2 regions of the Streptomyces kunmingensis genome follow, and region 1 is predicted to be linked to the other one. Evidence: riboswitches for the same ligand, from Rfam matches in the RefSeq annotation. Region 1 holds a riboswitch; the other holds the start of a gene.
The links. Region 1 has a riboswitch for glycine ahead of gcvP (aminomethyl-transferring glycine dehydrogenase). Riboswitches for the same ligand answer to the same signal wherever they lie in the genome.
Positions count from the first base shown of each region.

Region 2: it holds a riboswitch for glycine, as region 1 does, so the genes downstream of both, gcvT (glycine cleavage system aminomethyltransferase GcvT) here and gcvP (aminomethyl-transferring glycine dehydrogenase) in region 1, are expected to answer to the same signal.

Region 1 covers NZ_BAAATS010000074.1:8,735-16,351, forward strand. The annotation lists gene ABD366_RS43210 (MerR family transcriptional regulator) at 1-38, shown strand, start outside; gene ABD366_RS43215 (DNA polymerase IV) at 98-1,480, shown strand; gene ABD366_RS43220 (PRC-barrel domain-containing protein) at 1,599-1,976, opposite strand; glycine riboswitch at 2,091-2,185, shown strand; gene gcvP (aminomethyl-transferring glycine dehydrogenase) at 2,370-5,255, shown strand; gene ABD366_RS43230 (DUF5999 family protein) at 5,324-5,524, opposite strand; gene ABD366_RS43235 (hypothetical protein) at 5,855-6,442, opposite strand; gene ABD366_RS43240 (glutamate-cysteine ligase family protein) at 6,967-7,617, shown strand, end outside.
Region 2 covers NZ_BAAATS010000019.1:324,438-332,054, reverse strand. The annotation lists gene ABD366_RS25845 (serine hydroxymethyltransferase) at 1-475, opposite strand, end outside; gene gcvH (glycine cleavage system protein GcvH) at 482-859, opposite strand; gene gcvT (glycine cleavage system aminomethyltransferase GcvT) at 926-2,041, opposite strand; glycine riboswitch at 2,095-2,213, opposite strand; glycine riboswitch at 2,214-2,313, opposite strand; gene ABD366_RS25830 (AAA family ATPase) at 2,448-3,110, shown strand; gene ABD366_RS25825 (enhanced serine sensitivity protein SseB) at 3,136-3,918, shown strand; gene ABD366_RS25820 (enhanced serine sensitivity protein SseB C-terminal domain-containing protein) at 4,038-4,829, shown strand; gene ABD366_RS25815 (ABC transporter permease) at 5,193-6,197, shown strand; gene ABD366_RS25810 (ABC transporter substrate-binding protein) at 6,311-7,617, shown strand, end outside.

The sequences.
Region 1 (7,617 bases):
CCGACGAGCTGGCGAGGCGGCGCAACCGGGCCGTGTGAGGACGGGCCCCGCGGGCCGTGCGGCCGCGTTGTCAGTGGCGTAGGGCAGCATCGGTGAGGTGAGGACCGGGCCGACGATTCTGCATCTCGACATGGACGCCTTCTACGCCTCGGCGGAGCAGGCGGCCAAGCCGAGCCTGCGCGGGAAAGCTGTCGTCGTGGGCGGGCTCGGGCCGCGTGGCGTCGTGGCGACGGCGTCGTACGAGGCGCGGAAGTTCGGGGTGCATTCGGCTATGCCGATGGGGCAGGCCCGGCGGCTCGCTCCCAACGCCGCGTACCTGGTGCCGCGGTTCCGGCTCTACCGGGAGATCAGCGAGCAGGTGATGGGGCTGCTGCGGGAGCTCTCGCCGCTGGTGGAGCCCTTGAGCCTCGACGAGGCGTTCGTCGATCTGGAGGCCGGTGAGGTGGCCTGGGACGAGTCTTCCGCGGAGGCCGTCGGTGCCCGGCTGCGGGCGGACATCCGGCGCGTGACCGGGCTGACCGGGTCCGTAGGGCTCGCCGCCTCCAAGATGCTGGCGAAGATCGCGTCGGAGGAGGCGAAGCCGGACGGCCTGGTGCTGATACGGCCGGGGACCGAGCGGGCGCTGCTCGGGCCGAAGTCCGTGCGGATCCTGCCGGGCGTGGGGCCCGCTACCGGGGACCATCTGCGGCGGGCCGGGATCCTCACCGTCGCGGAGATCGCCGAGGCGGGCGAGGACGAGCTGGTGCGCCTCCTCGGAAAGTCGCACGGGGCGCAGCTGTACGCCATGGCCCTGGCCCATGACGCCCGGCCCGTGGTCGCCGAGCGCGATTCCAAGTCGGTGTCGGTCGAGGACACGTACGACGTGGACATCCACGAGCGGGTGCGGGTCCGGGCGGAGGTGCAGCGGCTCGCCGACCGGTGTGTGGAGCGGCTGCGGGCGGCCGAGCGGTCGGGGCGGACCGTGGTTCTGAAGGTGCGGCGGTACGACTTCTCCACCCTGACGCGGTCCGAGACGCTGCGGGGGCCGACGGACGATCCGGGGGTGGTGCGGGAGGCCGCCGCGCGGCTGCTGGAGTCCGTGGACACGACGGGCGGGGTGCGGCTGCTCGGGGTCGGGGTGAGCGGGCTCGCCGACTACACGCAGGAGGATCTGTTCGCGCAGGCGGCTGCGCAGGCGGCTGCCGCCGAGGAGAGCCGGGGGGCGGAGGGCGCCGGTGAGGAGGGGGAGGAGCGGGAGCGGGCCGAGGTGGCCGAGGTGGTGGCCGAGCCGGTGGTGGGCGAGCGGCGGTGGATGGCGGGGCACGATGTGCGGCACGCGGAGTTCGGGGCCGGGTGGGTGCAGGGGAGTGGGCTTGGGCGGGTGACTGTGCGGTTCGAGACGCCCTATGCGGTGGGGCCCGGGCGGGTTCGGACGTTTCTTGTTGATGACCCCTTGTTGGTGCCGGGGGAGCCGTTGCCGTTGGTCGAGCCGGGGGAGTAGGGGGCCGGGGTTGCAGTGCGGGTGGGGTGGTGGCGCGCGGTGACGCGGGGCTCTGCCCCGGACCCCGCTCCTCAATCGCCGGAGGGGCTTGATTTGGTGCTGGTTGGGCTTGATCGGGTTAGGGGTGGTCGGGTTCTGAGCCTGCTATGTGGCCGAACATGAGGTCGTCCGAGGCGTGTGGGGGTGTGAGGTCCAGGCCGTAGTGGTGGTAGAGCTGTAGTTCCTGTTCGGGGGAGAGGTGGCGGCCTACGCCGAAGTCCGGGGAGTCCTTGATCAGGGCGCGTTCGAAGGGGACGCGGAGGGTGCCGTCGACCAGTTCGCTGGGTTCCAGGGGGATGAAGGCGTCGCGGCTGAAGAGGCCGGTGCGGATCGCCGCCCACTCCGGCACGCCCGTGGCGTCGTCGAGGTAGACCTCGTCGATCGTGCCGATCTTGCTGCCGTTGCGGTCGAACGCCTTGCGGCCGATCAAGTTGCGCGGATCGACGTCGGTCTGCACGGGCCCTCCCAATGGTCGCAACTCGTCTGTAAGCACTACGAAAGAGCACATTGGGGATGGCGGCCACTCGAGGGTTCCGCTCAAGTCGCCGCTGGTAGGCTGGCAAATGGCTGCTGACCCCGTGCGGGAGAGTCTCCGGAAGTTGTCGGGGACGCCGAAGGAGCAAATCCTCCCCGGAATCTCTCAGGCCCATGTACCGCACGGACGAGGTCACTCTGGAAAGCAGGGCGGGTGCTCGTTTCCCGCTCTCACCGACGGTGAAAGCCGGTGTGTTCCGTGCTCGCGCGGGGCGGACCGGTGAAGCTCTCAGGTTGAGATGACAGAGGGGGAGGCCGTCCGGGCACCCACGCCGTGGTGCCCCTCGCAGGTCGCAATGACCAGGAGGCCTCCGCAATGACCGCCAACCGTACTCCGCTCTCCGCGCTGGAGCAGGGCATCCCCTTCGAGCAGCGCCACATCGGTCCGGATGACGCCGCGCAGGCCAAGATGCTCGCGCAGGTCGGCTACGGCTCGCTCGACGAGCTGACGGCGGCCGCGGTGCCGGACGTGATCAAGAGCGCCGAGGCGCTTCAGCTGCCGGCCGCCAGGACCGAGGCCGAGGTGCTCGCCGAGCTGCGCTCCCTCGCGGACCGGAACCAGGTGCTCGGCTCGATGATCGGGCTCGGCTACTACGGGACGTTCACGCCGCCCGTCATCCTGCGCAACGTCATGGAGAACCCGTCCTGGTACACGGCCTACACGCCGTACCAGCCGGAGATCTCGCAGGGCCGCCTGGAGGCGCTGCTCAACTTCCAGACCATGGTCGCCGAACTGACCGGACTGCCGACGTCCGGCGCCTCCCTCCTCGACGAGGGCACGGCCGCCGCCGAGGCCATGGCGCTGTCGCGGCGTATCGGCAAGGTCAAGAACGGCGCGTACGTGGTGGACGCCGACGCGCTGCCGCAGACCGTCGCCGTCATCCGGACGCGCGCCGAGCCGACCGGTGTGGAGATCGTCGTCGCCGACCTGAGCGACGGGATTCCCGCCGAGGTCGCCGAGCGCGGCGTCGTCGGCGTACTCGTGCAGTACCCGGGGGCCTCCGGCGCCGTGCGGGACATCAAGCCCGTCATCGAGCAGGCGCACGAGCTGGGCGCCATCGTCACCGTCGCCGCCGATCTGCTCGCTCTGACGCTGCTGACCTCGCCCGGCGAGCTGGGCGCGGACATCGCCGTCGGCACGACGCAGCGCTTCGGTGTACCGATGGGCTTCGGCGGCCCGCACGCCGGTTACATGGCCGTACGGGAGAAGTTCGCGCGGTCCCTGCCCGGGCGGCTCGTCGGTGTCTCCGTCGACGCCGACGGGAACAAGGCGTACCGCCTCGCCCTGCAGACGCGTGAGCAGCACATCCGTCGTGAGAAGGCGACGAGCAACATCTGCACGGCGCAGGTCCTGCTCGCCGTGATGGCCGGAATGTACGCCGTCTACCACGGGCCGGACGGCCTGCGTTCCATCGCGCAGCGCGCCCACCGCTACGCCACCTTGCTGGCGGCCGGTCTGACGGCGGGCGGCGTCGAGGTCGTGCACGAGGTGTACTTCGACACCGTGACCGTCCGGGTGCCGGGCACGGCCGCTCAGGTCGTCCGCACCGCCCGCGAGGGCGGGGTCAACGTGCGGCTGGTCGACGCCGATCACGTCTCCGTCGCCTGCGACGAGACCACGACGCGGAGCCAACTGCACGTCGTCTGGGGCGCGTTCGGGGTCGAGGGCGACATCGAGGCGCTGGACGCCGGGACGGCGGACGTGCTGCCCGGGGACGCGCTGCGCACCGACGAGATCCTGACGCACCCCGTCTTCCACCAGCACCGCTCCGAGACCGCGATGCTGCGCTACCTGCGCAAGCTCGCCGACCGCGACTACGCGCTCGACCGCGGCATGATCCCGCTGGGCTCCTGCACGATGAAGCTCAACGCGACGACGGAGATGGAGCCGGTCACCTGGCCCGAGTTCGGGCAGCTGCACCCCTTCGTGCCGGCCGAGCAGGCGCAGGGCTACCTGACGCTCATCACGGAGCTCGAGGAGCGGCTCGCGGAGGTCACGGGCTACGACAAGGTGTCGTTGCAGCCCAACGCCGGTTCGCAGGGCGAGCTGGCCGGGTTGCTCGCGGTGCGCGGCTACCACCGCGCCAACGGGGACGAGCAGCGGACCGTCTGCCTCATCCCGTCGTCGGCGCACGGCACGAACGCGGCGAGCGCCGTGATGGCCGGTATGAAGGTCGTCGTCGTGAAGACCGCCGACGACGGTGAGATCGACGTCGAGGACCTGCGGGCCAAGATCGAGACCTACGCCGACCAGCTCTCCGTCCTCATGATCACGTACCCGTCGACGCACGGCGTCTTCGAGGAGCACGTCGCCGACATCTGCGCCGCGGTGCACGACGCCGGCGGTCAGGTGTACGTCGACGGGGCGAACCTCAACGCTCTGGTGGGCCTTGCCAAGCCGGGCCACTTCGGCGGCGACGTCTCGCACCTGAACCTGCACAAGACGTTCTGCATCCCGCACGGCGGCGGCGGTCCCGGTGTGGGCCCGGTCGGTGTGCGCGCGCACCTGGCGCCGTACCTGCCGAACCACCCGATGCAGCCGGCCGCGGGACCGGAGACCGGGGTCGGGCCGATCTCGGCCGCGCCGTGGGGCTCCGCCGGCATCCTGCCGATCTCGTGGTCGTACGTGCGTCTCATGGGCGGCGAAGGGCTGAAGCGGGCGACGCAGGTCGCCGTGCTCTCCGCGAACTACATCGCCAAGCGGCTCGAGCCGCACTTCCCCGTGCTCTACACCGGGCCCGGCGGGCTCGTCGCGCACGAGTGCATCATCGATCTGCGGCCGCTGAGCAAGGCGACCGGGGTCACCGTCGACGACATCGCCAAGCGCCTCATCGACTACGGGTTCCACGCGCCGACCATGTCGTTCCCGGTCGCCGGGACGCTGATGATCGAGCCGACCGAGAGCGAGGACATCGGCGAACTCGACCGGTTCTGCGAGGCGATGATCGCCATTCGCGGGGAGGTCGAGCGGGTCGCCTCCGGCGAGTGGCCGGCGCAGGACAACCCGCTGCGGAACGCTCCGCACACGGCCGGGATGCTCGGCGGGGAGTGGGAGCACGCGTACAGCCGCGAGGAAGCCGTGTTCCCCGCGGGGGTCGCCGCTTCCGACAAGTACTGGCCGCCGGTGCGCCGTATCGACCAGGCGTTCGGTGACCGGAACCTCGTGTGCTCGTGCCCGCCCCTGGATGCCTACGAGGCGTGATGGCCGAGAGGGCTGCGCGGCCGGCCGTTGTCCGTGGCTGGTCGCGCAGTTCCTCGCTTCCTCGCGCCCTAGGCGGCTGTCACCACCGCTCCGAGCGGGCGGTGCGGGGCGATGATCGTGCCGTTGGGCAGCAGCTCGCCGGTGTCCTCGAAGAGCAGGACCCCGTTGCACAGGAGGCTCCAGCCCTGCTCCGGGTGGTGAGCCACGGGAAGCGCGGCCTCCCTGTCCGCGGACTCTGCTGTCGGGCACGATGGCTGGTGCTGGCACATGGATGGGTTCTTTCGCTGCGTAGTGATGTCGATGATGTTGTCGTCCGTGCTGCGGCTCGAAGTCGTGTTCATCGCCGCCCCCCGTATTCAGTCGGTCCGGAACCCAGTGTTGCCCTGTGGGCGTCAATCCGCAGGGATTTCGTAGCAGCGGTCCTTACTGGATTGAGACGCGTCACCCGTGCGGACGGTTCAGTCCAACAGCACTGCCTCTTCGGGTGGTTCGGGGTGGCCGGAGTGGACTAGTCCGCTCCGGCATGGCTGTGCCCCGCGACCGGACGGCGGACGGTGCGGGGCACAGGTCTGTGAGGGCGCGCTGTTCTTCCGGTCGCGTCAGGCGAGCAGGACGGCCCGTGGTGGTGTCAGCCGCAGGGCGAGGACCGGGAGCAGTTCCGCCACGCGGTGCGGTCGGTTGGCCGCGATGCCGGGCGGCGCCGGCGCGAGCGGGACCAGGATGTCGTCGGCCGCCGGATGCCCGCTCGCGGCGTCCGCGGTGTGGTCGCCGTGCAGCCACAGGGTGAGCATGTACAGCTCCGGGACCGAGAGCAGGCGTGGCTGGTAGGTCTTCGGCAGGGACTCCGCCTGGCGCAGGGCGCGCTCGGTGGAGGTGACGTAGGGGCCCTCGAAGAAGTGCGAGAAGGTCCAGCCGTCGGGAGTGAGCCTCGTGTCGGCGGCGGCCACCGCACGATCGCCGCACCGGACCAGGAAGCGCCAGCCGGTGAGGGTGGCGGGTGTGGGGCGTCCGGTGGTTTCGGTTACGTGGTCCAACACATAGACGGGCAAGGGGAGTTCAGGACTTGCTGGTCCCTGTGCGGCGCGCAGGGACGGGGTGCGGGCCTCACGGACGGCGGTGGGGGAACCTAGGGCCGTGAGGACGCTGCGGAGGGCGGGCGCGGGAGCCGGGGGGACATGCAGCGGCATGGTGGGTCGCCTCTCATTCGACAGGCACGTGGTGCGAGGGCGGTGCGGGACGAGCGGACGGCGCTGTCTGCTGCGGGTGCGCGAAAATGCGCGACGTAACGCGGGCCAGAGGGGGCGGGGGCCTCGACACGGGCGCCAACTCTCTGTCTCGTTCGCGGAGTTTATACGACATGTGTTCACACAGTGTTTCCGCTACCAGAGCCGAGAGGGTGCGCAAGGTGCTATTCGGCCGTCGTGTCGGCGGTGTTTTGTCGGCGCGCATCCGATTTTCTGCGAACCTTGGCCGCGTGACCTCGGCGTTGCCCGAGCGGGCGGTCGGCTGATTCTGATCGGCGTTTTTTACCAGACGTTCGTAGAAGAATCTGCAAAACGCCGCATGCCTAGAGAATGTGCCGCCGGGTAACTGCACCGAGCGTACTGCTCCGCGGGCCCGCGCGGGGCGTTATCGATCACACCGGTTGGGCATCATCCACCGTGACACGCGGCCGGATCATCGGGCTGCCCATGCGAGGAGGGATGCTCCCATGGGGGAGAAGGTCGCTGCGGACGCCGTCGACTCAGCCGATCGTCGGCGCTACCGGCAGAAGGTGCAGGAGTGCCTCACGGGACTCGGGAGGCTCTTGGACGAGAAGAGGTTCGACCGGCCCAGGAATCTCATGGGGCTGGAGATCGAGCTGAATCTCGCGGGGCCCGACGGGATGCCGAGAATGATGAATGCGGAAGTACTGGAGAGGATCGCGAGCCGGGATTTCCAAACGGAACTCGCGATGTTCAATCTCGAAGTGAATATCGCGCCGCACCGGCTCGGCGGCCGCGTTCTCGACCAGCTCGCCGAGGAACTGCGCACCGGTCTCGGCTATGCCCACCGCAAGGCCAACGAGGTCGATGCGGGCATCGTGATGATCGGCATTCTGCCGACGCTGGCCAAGGACGATCTCGTCTCCGCGAACCTGTCGGACGTCGACCGGTACACCCTGCTCAACGAGGCGATGGTCGCCGCGCGCGGGGAGGACTTCGCCCTCGACATCGAGGGCGTGGAGCGGCTGACCTGCGCATCCTCCTCGATCGCGCCCGAAGCGGCCTGTACGTCCGTGCAGTTGCACCTCCAGGTCACGCCGGGCCGGTTCGCCGCCGTGTGGAACGCGGCGCAGGCGGTGGCGGCGGTGCAGATCGCG
Region 2 (7,617 bases), on a different contig from region 1:
CCATGTCGACCAGGCCGTTGTCGTCGACGTGGTACGCGACCACGTCGAACTGCTTGCCGGAGAAGTTCAGGCGCATGCCGTGCGTGAGGTGGCCGCCGTGCGCCAGGTCCAGGCCGAGGATCGTGTCGCCGGGCTTGGCGAGCGCGAAGAGGGCGGCCTGGTTCGCGGAGGCGCCCGAGTGCGGCTGCACGTTGGCGTACTCGGCGCCGAACAGCTCCTTGACCCGGTCGATCGCGATCTGCTCGGTGACGTCGACGTGCTCGCAGCCGCCGTAGTAGCGGCGGCCGGGGTAGCCCTCGGCGTACTTGTTGGTGAGGACCGAGCCCTGGGCCTCCATGACGGCGACCGGCGCGAAGTTCTCCGACGCGATCATTTCCAGGGTCGACTGCTGGCGGTGCAGCTCGGCGTCGACGGCCTTGGCCACGTCCGGGTCGAGCTCGTGCAGGGACTGGTTCATTGCGGACTTGTCGGTCATATCGGGTCAGCTCCCGGAGAACTCGGTGTACTCGTCGGCGGTGAGCAGGTCCTTCGGCTCCTCGGAGATCCGGACCTTGAACAGCCAGCCGCCCTCGAAGGGCGCCGAGTTCACCAGGGACGGGTCGTCGACGACGTCCGTGTTGGCCTCGGTGACCTCGCCCGACACGGGGGAGTACAGGTCGGAGACCGACTTGGTGGACTCCAGCTCGCCGCAGGTCTCGCCCGCGGTGATGGCGTCGCCGACCTCGGGGAGCTGGACGAAGACGATGTCACCGAGCGCGTTGGCCGCGTGCTCCGTGATGCCGACCGTGGCGACGCCGTCCTCCACGGCCGACAGCCACTCGTGCTCCTTGCTGTAACGCAGCTGCTGGGGGTTGCTCATGAGTCGAATTCTCCTGTACGCGAGGCGGTGCTGATGACAGTGGGGGAGGGCGCCGGGATACGAGCGTTACTTCTGGCGCTTGTAGAACGGCAGCGCCACGACCTCGTACGGCTCATGCGTACCGCGGATGTCCACACCCACGCCCGCCGCGCCCGGCCCGGCGTGCGCGGCGTCCACGTACGCCATGGCGATCGGCTTGCCCAGGGTCGGGGAGGGGGCGCCGGAGGTGACCTCGCCGATCACCTGTCCCTCGTGGACGACCGGCATGCCCGCGCGCGGGACGCGGCGGCCCTCGGCGACCAGGCCGACGAGCTTGCGGGGCGGGGCGCTCTCGGCGCGCTCGGCGGCGGCCGTCAGCGCCTCGCGGCCCACGAAGTCGCCGTCCTTCTCGAACTTCACGACCCGGCCGAGCCCCGCGTCGAACGGCGTCAGCTCCGTGGTCAGCTCGTGCCCGTACAGCGGCATACCCGCCTCCAGGCGCAGCGTGTCGCGGCAGGACAGGCCGCACGGCGTGAGGCCGTACTCCGCGCCCGCCTCGGTCAGCGCCTGCCACAGCTTCTCCGCGTCGGCGGGCGCGACGAACAGCTCGAAGCCGTCCTCGCCGGTGTAGCCGGTGCGCGCGATGAGCGCCTCGACGCCCGCGACGGTGCCCGGCAGACCCGCGTAGTACTTCAGCCCGTCCAGGTCGGCGTCCGTGACGGACTTCACGATGGCGGGGGAGTGCGGGCCCTGCACGGCGATCAGCGCGTACGCGTCCCGGTCGTCGCGGACCTCGGCGTCGAACCCGGCGGCCCGCTCGGTCAGGGCGTCGAGGACGGTCTGCGCGTTGCCCGCGTTGGCGACCACCATGTACACGGTCTCGGCCAGGCGGTAGACGATCAGGTCGTCGAGGATGCCGCCGTCCGCGCGGCAGATCATGGTGTAGCGGGCGCGGCCGACGCCGACCGTGCCGATGTTGCCCACGAGCGCGAAGTTCAGGAGCGCCACCGCGTCCGGTCCGGACACCGTGATCTCACCCATGTGGGACAGGTCGAAGAGCCCGGCCTTCGTACGCACCGCGTTGTGCTCGTCGCGCTCGCTGGCGTAGCGCAGCGGCATGTCCCAGCCGGCGAAATCGGTCATCGTGGCGCCCAGCGAGCGGTGCAGGGCGTCGAGGGCTGTCGTACGAGGGGTACGGGTCATGGCTGGTGCTCCCGGGCGTGACGGCGATGGCGAGGGGTCCCCCGTGGCGGAGGCCCTCCCCATCTGTCATCGGAACCTGAGAGGTTCGCCCCGACCACACGTACTCATGGTCATGGCTTGCACCTTGGGTGGGGCCGCCGTACTGGACGGTCGGCCCGCTTTTCAGATGTGCCTCGCCCGCGCGGTACGGGGCCTGAGAGATTCAAGGGAGGAACTTGCTCCTTCGGCGTCCGGGCCCACATACGTGTCCGGAACTCTCCCGCGCGGATTCAAGCGGCCGGTATGCGGTTGTGTGCCTGTGGCGCGCACATCATTGCACGCCCGTGGAACGGGGAAACCCCACGGCGGGCATTACCTTCTCTTTACACTTGGCGGGCAAGGGTAAGTGGGCGGGACGGGGAGGACGATCACGGTGCGCAAGGCGATCGCGGGGGCGTACGCGACAGCGGCGTCAGCCGCGTCCACGGTGGTGCCCGGGGTGCGCATTCCCGGGCAGCGTTCGGTGCGGGACCTGCGCGGGCGCGGTGGCCGCACACCGCGCTTCATCGGCTTCGCGGCGGGCGACCTCGTCGTCCTCTCGGGGCTGCCGGGCAGCGGCAAGTCCACCCTGATGCGACGGGCCGTCACGGTCGTGCGCATCGACTCCCAGGACACCCGCGAGCGCTGGGCCGCCCGGCTGCCGCGCGGCGTGCCGTACGCGCTCTACCGGCCGCTGGTGCGCATCGCGCACTACGTGGGCCTGCACCAGGCGATGCGCTCCGGCGCCAGCGTCGTCGTGCACGACTGCGGCACCCAGGCGTGGGTGCGCCGCTGGGTGACGCGAGCGGCCCGGCGGCGCGGCGCCTCCGTCCACCTGCTGCTCCTCGACGTCCCCCCGGACACGGCGCTCGAAGGGCAGCTGGAGCGGGGCCGGGGGGTGTCGCGGTACGCGTTCGCCCGGCACCGGCGGGCGGTGGGCGCGCTGGTGACGTCGACGGAGCGGGGCGAGCTGCCGGCAGGCATCGAATCGGCGGTGCTCCTCGACCGGGCGGCGACCGACGCGCTCGGCGGGATCACGTTCAGGGGCTGAACCCCAGGCGTTATCGTCGGCGGCTATGGAACACCCGGCATTTCACGAGGACGCGCACCCCCACCCCCACCCGGCACAGGCCTGGCCGGCGAACGAGCTGGAGGAGGTCCTCGCCGCGGCGGTCGGCGTCGAGGGCGCGGGCGGCCGCATCGTCGAGGTCCTCGGCCGCAGCCCGATCTGGATTCCGCTGCCCCAGGGCGGCAGCACCGAGAGCCGCGACCTCGATCTGCCGACGCTGGAGATCGAGGGCCAGGCCTTCGTCCCCGTCTTCAGCTCCGAGCAGCAGTTCATGCAGGTCACCGGTGGCCGGATGCACTGCACGGTGGCCCCGGCCGTCGAGTTCGCGCGCGGGCTGCCCGCGCAGGTCGGGCTCGCCCTGAACCCGGACGGCGCGATCGGCATCCCGCTGCCCCCGCCCGCCGTCGCCGAACTGGCCCGCAGCGGCCGCACCCCGCTGGACGGACCGGCGACCGGTGGCCGCGTCGTGCTCTCCGAGCCGGACTGGCAGCAGGACCCGGTGGACTTCCTGGCGGCGGTGCGCGAGGAGTTCGAGGCGACCGGCACCGTACTGTCCGCCCACCGCTGTCTCGCCGTCGTCGAGGACGGGGCTCCGTCGCTGTTCATCGGCGTACAGCTGACCCAGTGGGAGGGCGCCGCGCGCGACCTTCCGCTGGACGCGCTCGGCCGTGCGCTCGGCCGGTCACCCGCCGCCTGGCCGGTGAACCTGGTCTTCCTCGACGTCACCCAGGACCCGGTCGCCGACTTCCTGCGCACCCGCGTACGTCCGTTCTATGTACGGGAACGGTGACACCGTCCGTCAAGTCGGTGTCAGGAACGCCGCTTAAGCTGGTTTCATGACGTGACCGGGCGGCACTGTGCCCTCCGGTCACGGGCGGAACACGGACGTTCACGAAGGGGCGGTTACGGGTGAGTGCGTCGGGCACGGCCGCGGCCGGACAGGTCGAGCACATGCTGCGCCAGGTGACTCCCGGGCGCTACGACGCGTACGAGGCGCTCCTCGCGGCCCTCGCCGCCGGACAGGTCTGGATGCTGCTCTGGCACGGCCAGGCAGGCTCGCCCGACGCCCAGTTCGGGAACATGGACGTGGACGGTTTCTCCTACGCCCCCTGCGTCACCTCCGCCCAGGAGCTCTCCGCGTCCGGCTGGTCCCGCGCCTACGAAGTCGTCAGCGGCGTCGACGCGGCCCGCACGCTCTACCCCGACCACTACGGCCTCTGGCTCAACCCGCACGCCCCCGGCGGCGGCGTCGGGGTGCCCTGGCTCGACCTGCGCCGGATCGCGGGCGGCCTCGACCGGCAGCCCGCCGGTCCGCTGCGGCTGACCGAGCCGGCCATCGAGATCCCCCAGTTCTGGGCGCTGCTGGCGCAGAACGCGCACCGCACCACCGCGATCCGGTCCCTGCGCCGCGCGTGGGTGCAGCCCGCGGTCGGGGCGCCGTACCTGGCGATCGGCCTCGACGTCTACGACACGGCGCCCGCGTCGGTGGACGCGGTCCGGGCGATGATGCAGCAGTCCGTCGCGGCGGTCCCGGACGGGCTGCCGGTGTCCACGGTGGCCATGTCCGACGAGTACGACCCGGTGGCGATGTGGCTGCGGGCGAACGCGCGGCCGTTCTACGACCGGGAGTCCCACGCGGCTCCGGCAGCTCCGGCCGGCGGGGGTTACGGCTACCCGCCGCCGTACGGCGCGTCGTACTGAACCGATGTCCTCCATCGCCACCCCCAGCCCGTCCGGCGATTGAGGACGAGCCTTTCGGGCGATAAGCCGGAACCGCAACTTGCATAGGACTACGAACCGTTGTGGCCCCAATGTCCGGACCAGCAACACTTCCGCCCCAACTGCCCAACGTTCGCACCCCGTTCACAGCTGTCCGGATAACGGAACACCCCTGACCGCATCACGTTTAGGCATCCTTTCCCCGTCGGGTCTGGCAACAGATCGCACACAGGTTGAAGACTCCCGCAGCAGGGGGCTTCGCCTCTGTGTACGACGGACTGAATGACGCCGCTACCGCGGCAAGTGCGGGCCGGTCACCGCCGGTTGAGAGGGGTCCCTGCCACGATGACGGCACCATTGCACGACACGACTGCGGAAACGGAGCCGACCGCCCCGGTCGACGCCGCCGCGAGCGGCGCCGGCGGCAAGGTGGAAGGGCGGTCGCTGAAGCAGATCGCCTGGAACCGCCTCAAGCGGGACAAGGTCGCCCTCACCGGTGGCATCGTTGTCGTCTTCCTCGTTCTGGTGGCGGTCTTCGCCCCGCTCATCGTGAGCCTGCTCGGCCACCCGCCGAACCAGTTCCACCAGGACAAGCTCGACCCGCTGACCAACCTGCCCAGCGGGTCCCTCGGCGGCGTCAGCGGCGACTTCCTGTTCGGCGTCGAACCGAACAAGGGCCGCGACGTGTTCAGCCGCATCGTCTACGGCGCCCGCATCTCCCTGCTCGTGGCCTTCCTCGCGGCGATCGTCGCGGTGGCCCTCGGCACCCTGTTCGGCATCATCGCCGGTTACTTCGGCGGCTGGGTCGACGCGCTGATCAGCCGCGTCATGGACGTGCTGCTCTCGTTCCCGCAGCTGCTCTTCATCATCTCCCTGGTCTCGGTGCTCCCGGACGACCTGCTCGGCCTGACCGGCAGCGGGGTACGCATCGCCGTCCTCGTCATGGTCATCGGCTTCTTCGGCTGGCCGTACATCGGCCGCATCGTCCGCGGCCAGACGCTGTCACTGCGCGAGCGCGAGTACGTGGAAGCGGCCCGGTCACTGGGCGGCGGCTCGCGCCACGTCCTCTTCAAGGAGCTGCTGCCGAACCTCGTCGCGCCGATCGTCGTCTACATGACGCTGATGATCCCGACGAACATCCTCACGGAAGCGGCGCTCAGCTTCCTCGGTGCCGGTGTCCGGCCGCCCACGGCGTCCTGGGGCGGCATGCTCCGCGACGCCCTCGAGACGTACGAGCACGACCCGATGTTCATGGTCTTCCCGGGCGTCACGATCTTCATCACCGTCCTCGCGTTCAACCTCTTCGGCGACGGGCTGCGCGACGCGCTCGACCCGAAGGGGACCCGGTAAAGCCTCAGGCCCGACCGGTCTGTACCGAACTGCCCCTGCCGCACTGTCAGGTGGCTCTACTCCATGGTTCTCCGGCAGCAGCCCGGGACCGCGATCTCGGAGGTTACGAGAAAATGCCCACAGGTTCCTCGAAACGACGGCTCGCCGCCGGCGCCGCCCTCGTTGTCGCGGCGCTCGTGTCGACCACGGCGTGCGGCGGCGGTGACGGCGACTCCAAGGACTCGTCGAAGGGCGCCGGCTACGACGCGGCCTACAACAAGGTCGCCAATGCCTCCACGAAGAAGGGAGGCACGCTGAAGATGGTCGGCAAGCAGGACCTGGACTCCGCCGACCCGCAGCGCGCCTACTACGGCATGTCGTGGGACTTCATGCGGTTCTACACGCGTCAGCTCGTGTCGTTCGCGCCGAAGCCGGGCGCCGCGTCCACCGAGCTCGTCGGTGACCTCGCCAAGTCGACCGCGAAGATCTCGGACGACGGCAAGACGTACACGTACGAACTGCGTGATGGCCTGACCTGGGAGGACGGCTCGGCGCTCACCGCGCAGGACGTCAAGTACGGCATCGAGCGTGCCTGGGCCTCCGACGTCATCACCGGCGGTCCGCAGTACCTGAAGCAGAACCTGGACCCCAAGGGCGAGTACAAGGGCCCCTACAAGGACAAGTCCAAGGACAAGCTCGGCCTGAAGGCCATCGAGACGCCGGACGCGAAGACCATCGTCTTCAAGCTGCCCAAGCCCAACGGTGACTTCGAGCAGTTCCTCGCCATGCCGTCCGGCACGCCGGTCAAGCAGTCCGAGGACACGGCCAACAAGTACACCCAGCGCCCGTTCTCCTCCGGCCCGTACAAGTTCCAGTCGTACAAGGCCGGCAAGAAGATCGTCCTGGTCCGCAACGACAAGTGGAACAAGGCCTCGGACCCGATCCGTGCCGCGCTGCCCGACAAGATCGACGTGACGATCTCCGCCAACCTGGAGGAGAACGACAAGCGTCTGATGGAAGGCGACTACGACGTCGACCTGAACGGCACGGGCATGACCCAGTCGGGTCGCGTCTCCGCCGTCCAGGACCACCGTGACAGCGTCGACAACATGCGGACCTCCTTCGTCCGCTACGTCGCGCTGATCCACTCCGCCAAGCCGTTCGACAACGTCCACTGCCGCAAGGCCGTGTTCTACGCGACGGACTTCGCCGGTCTCCAGCAGACCCGCGGTGGCGAGCTGGCCGGTGGCGACATCGCCAACTCCACGCTGCCGACCTCCATCAAGGGTCACACCAAGTACGACCCGTACGGCGTCATCGCCCGCAAGGGCAAGCCGGACGCGGCCAAGGCCAAGGCCGAGCTGAAGGAGTGCGGCAAGCCCAGCGGCTTCTCCACCAAGCTCACCGCCCGCACCAACAACCCGGGTGAGGTCGACACCGC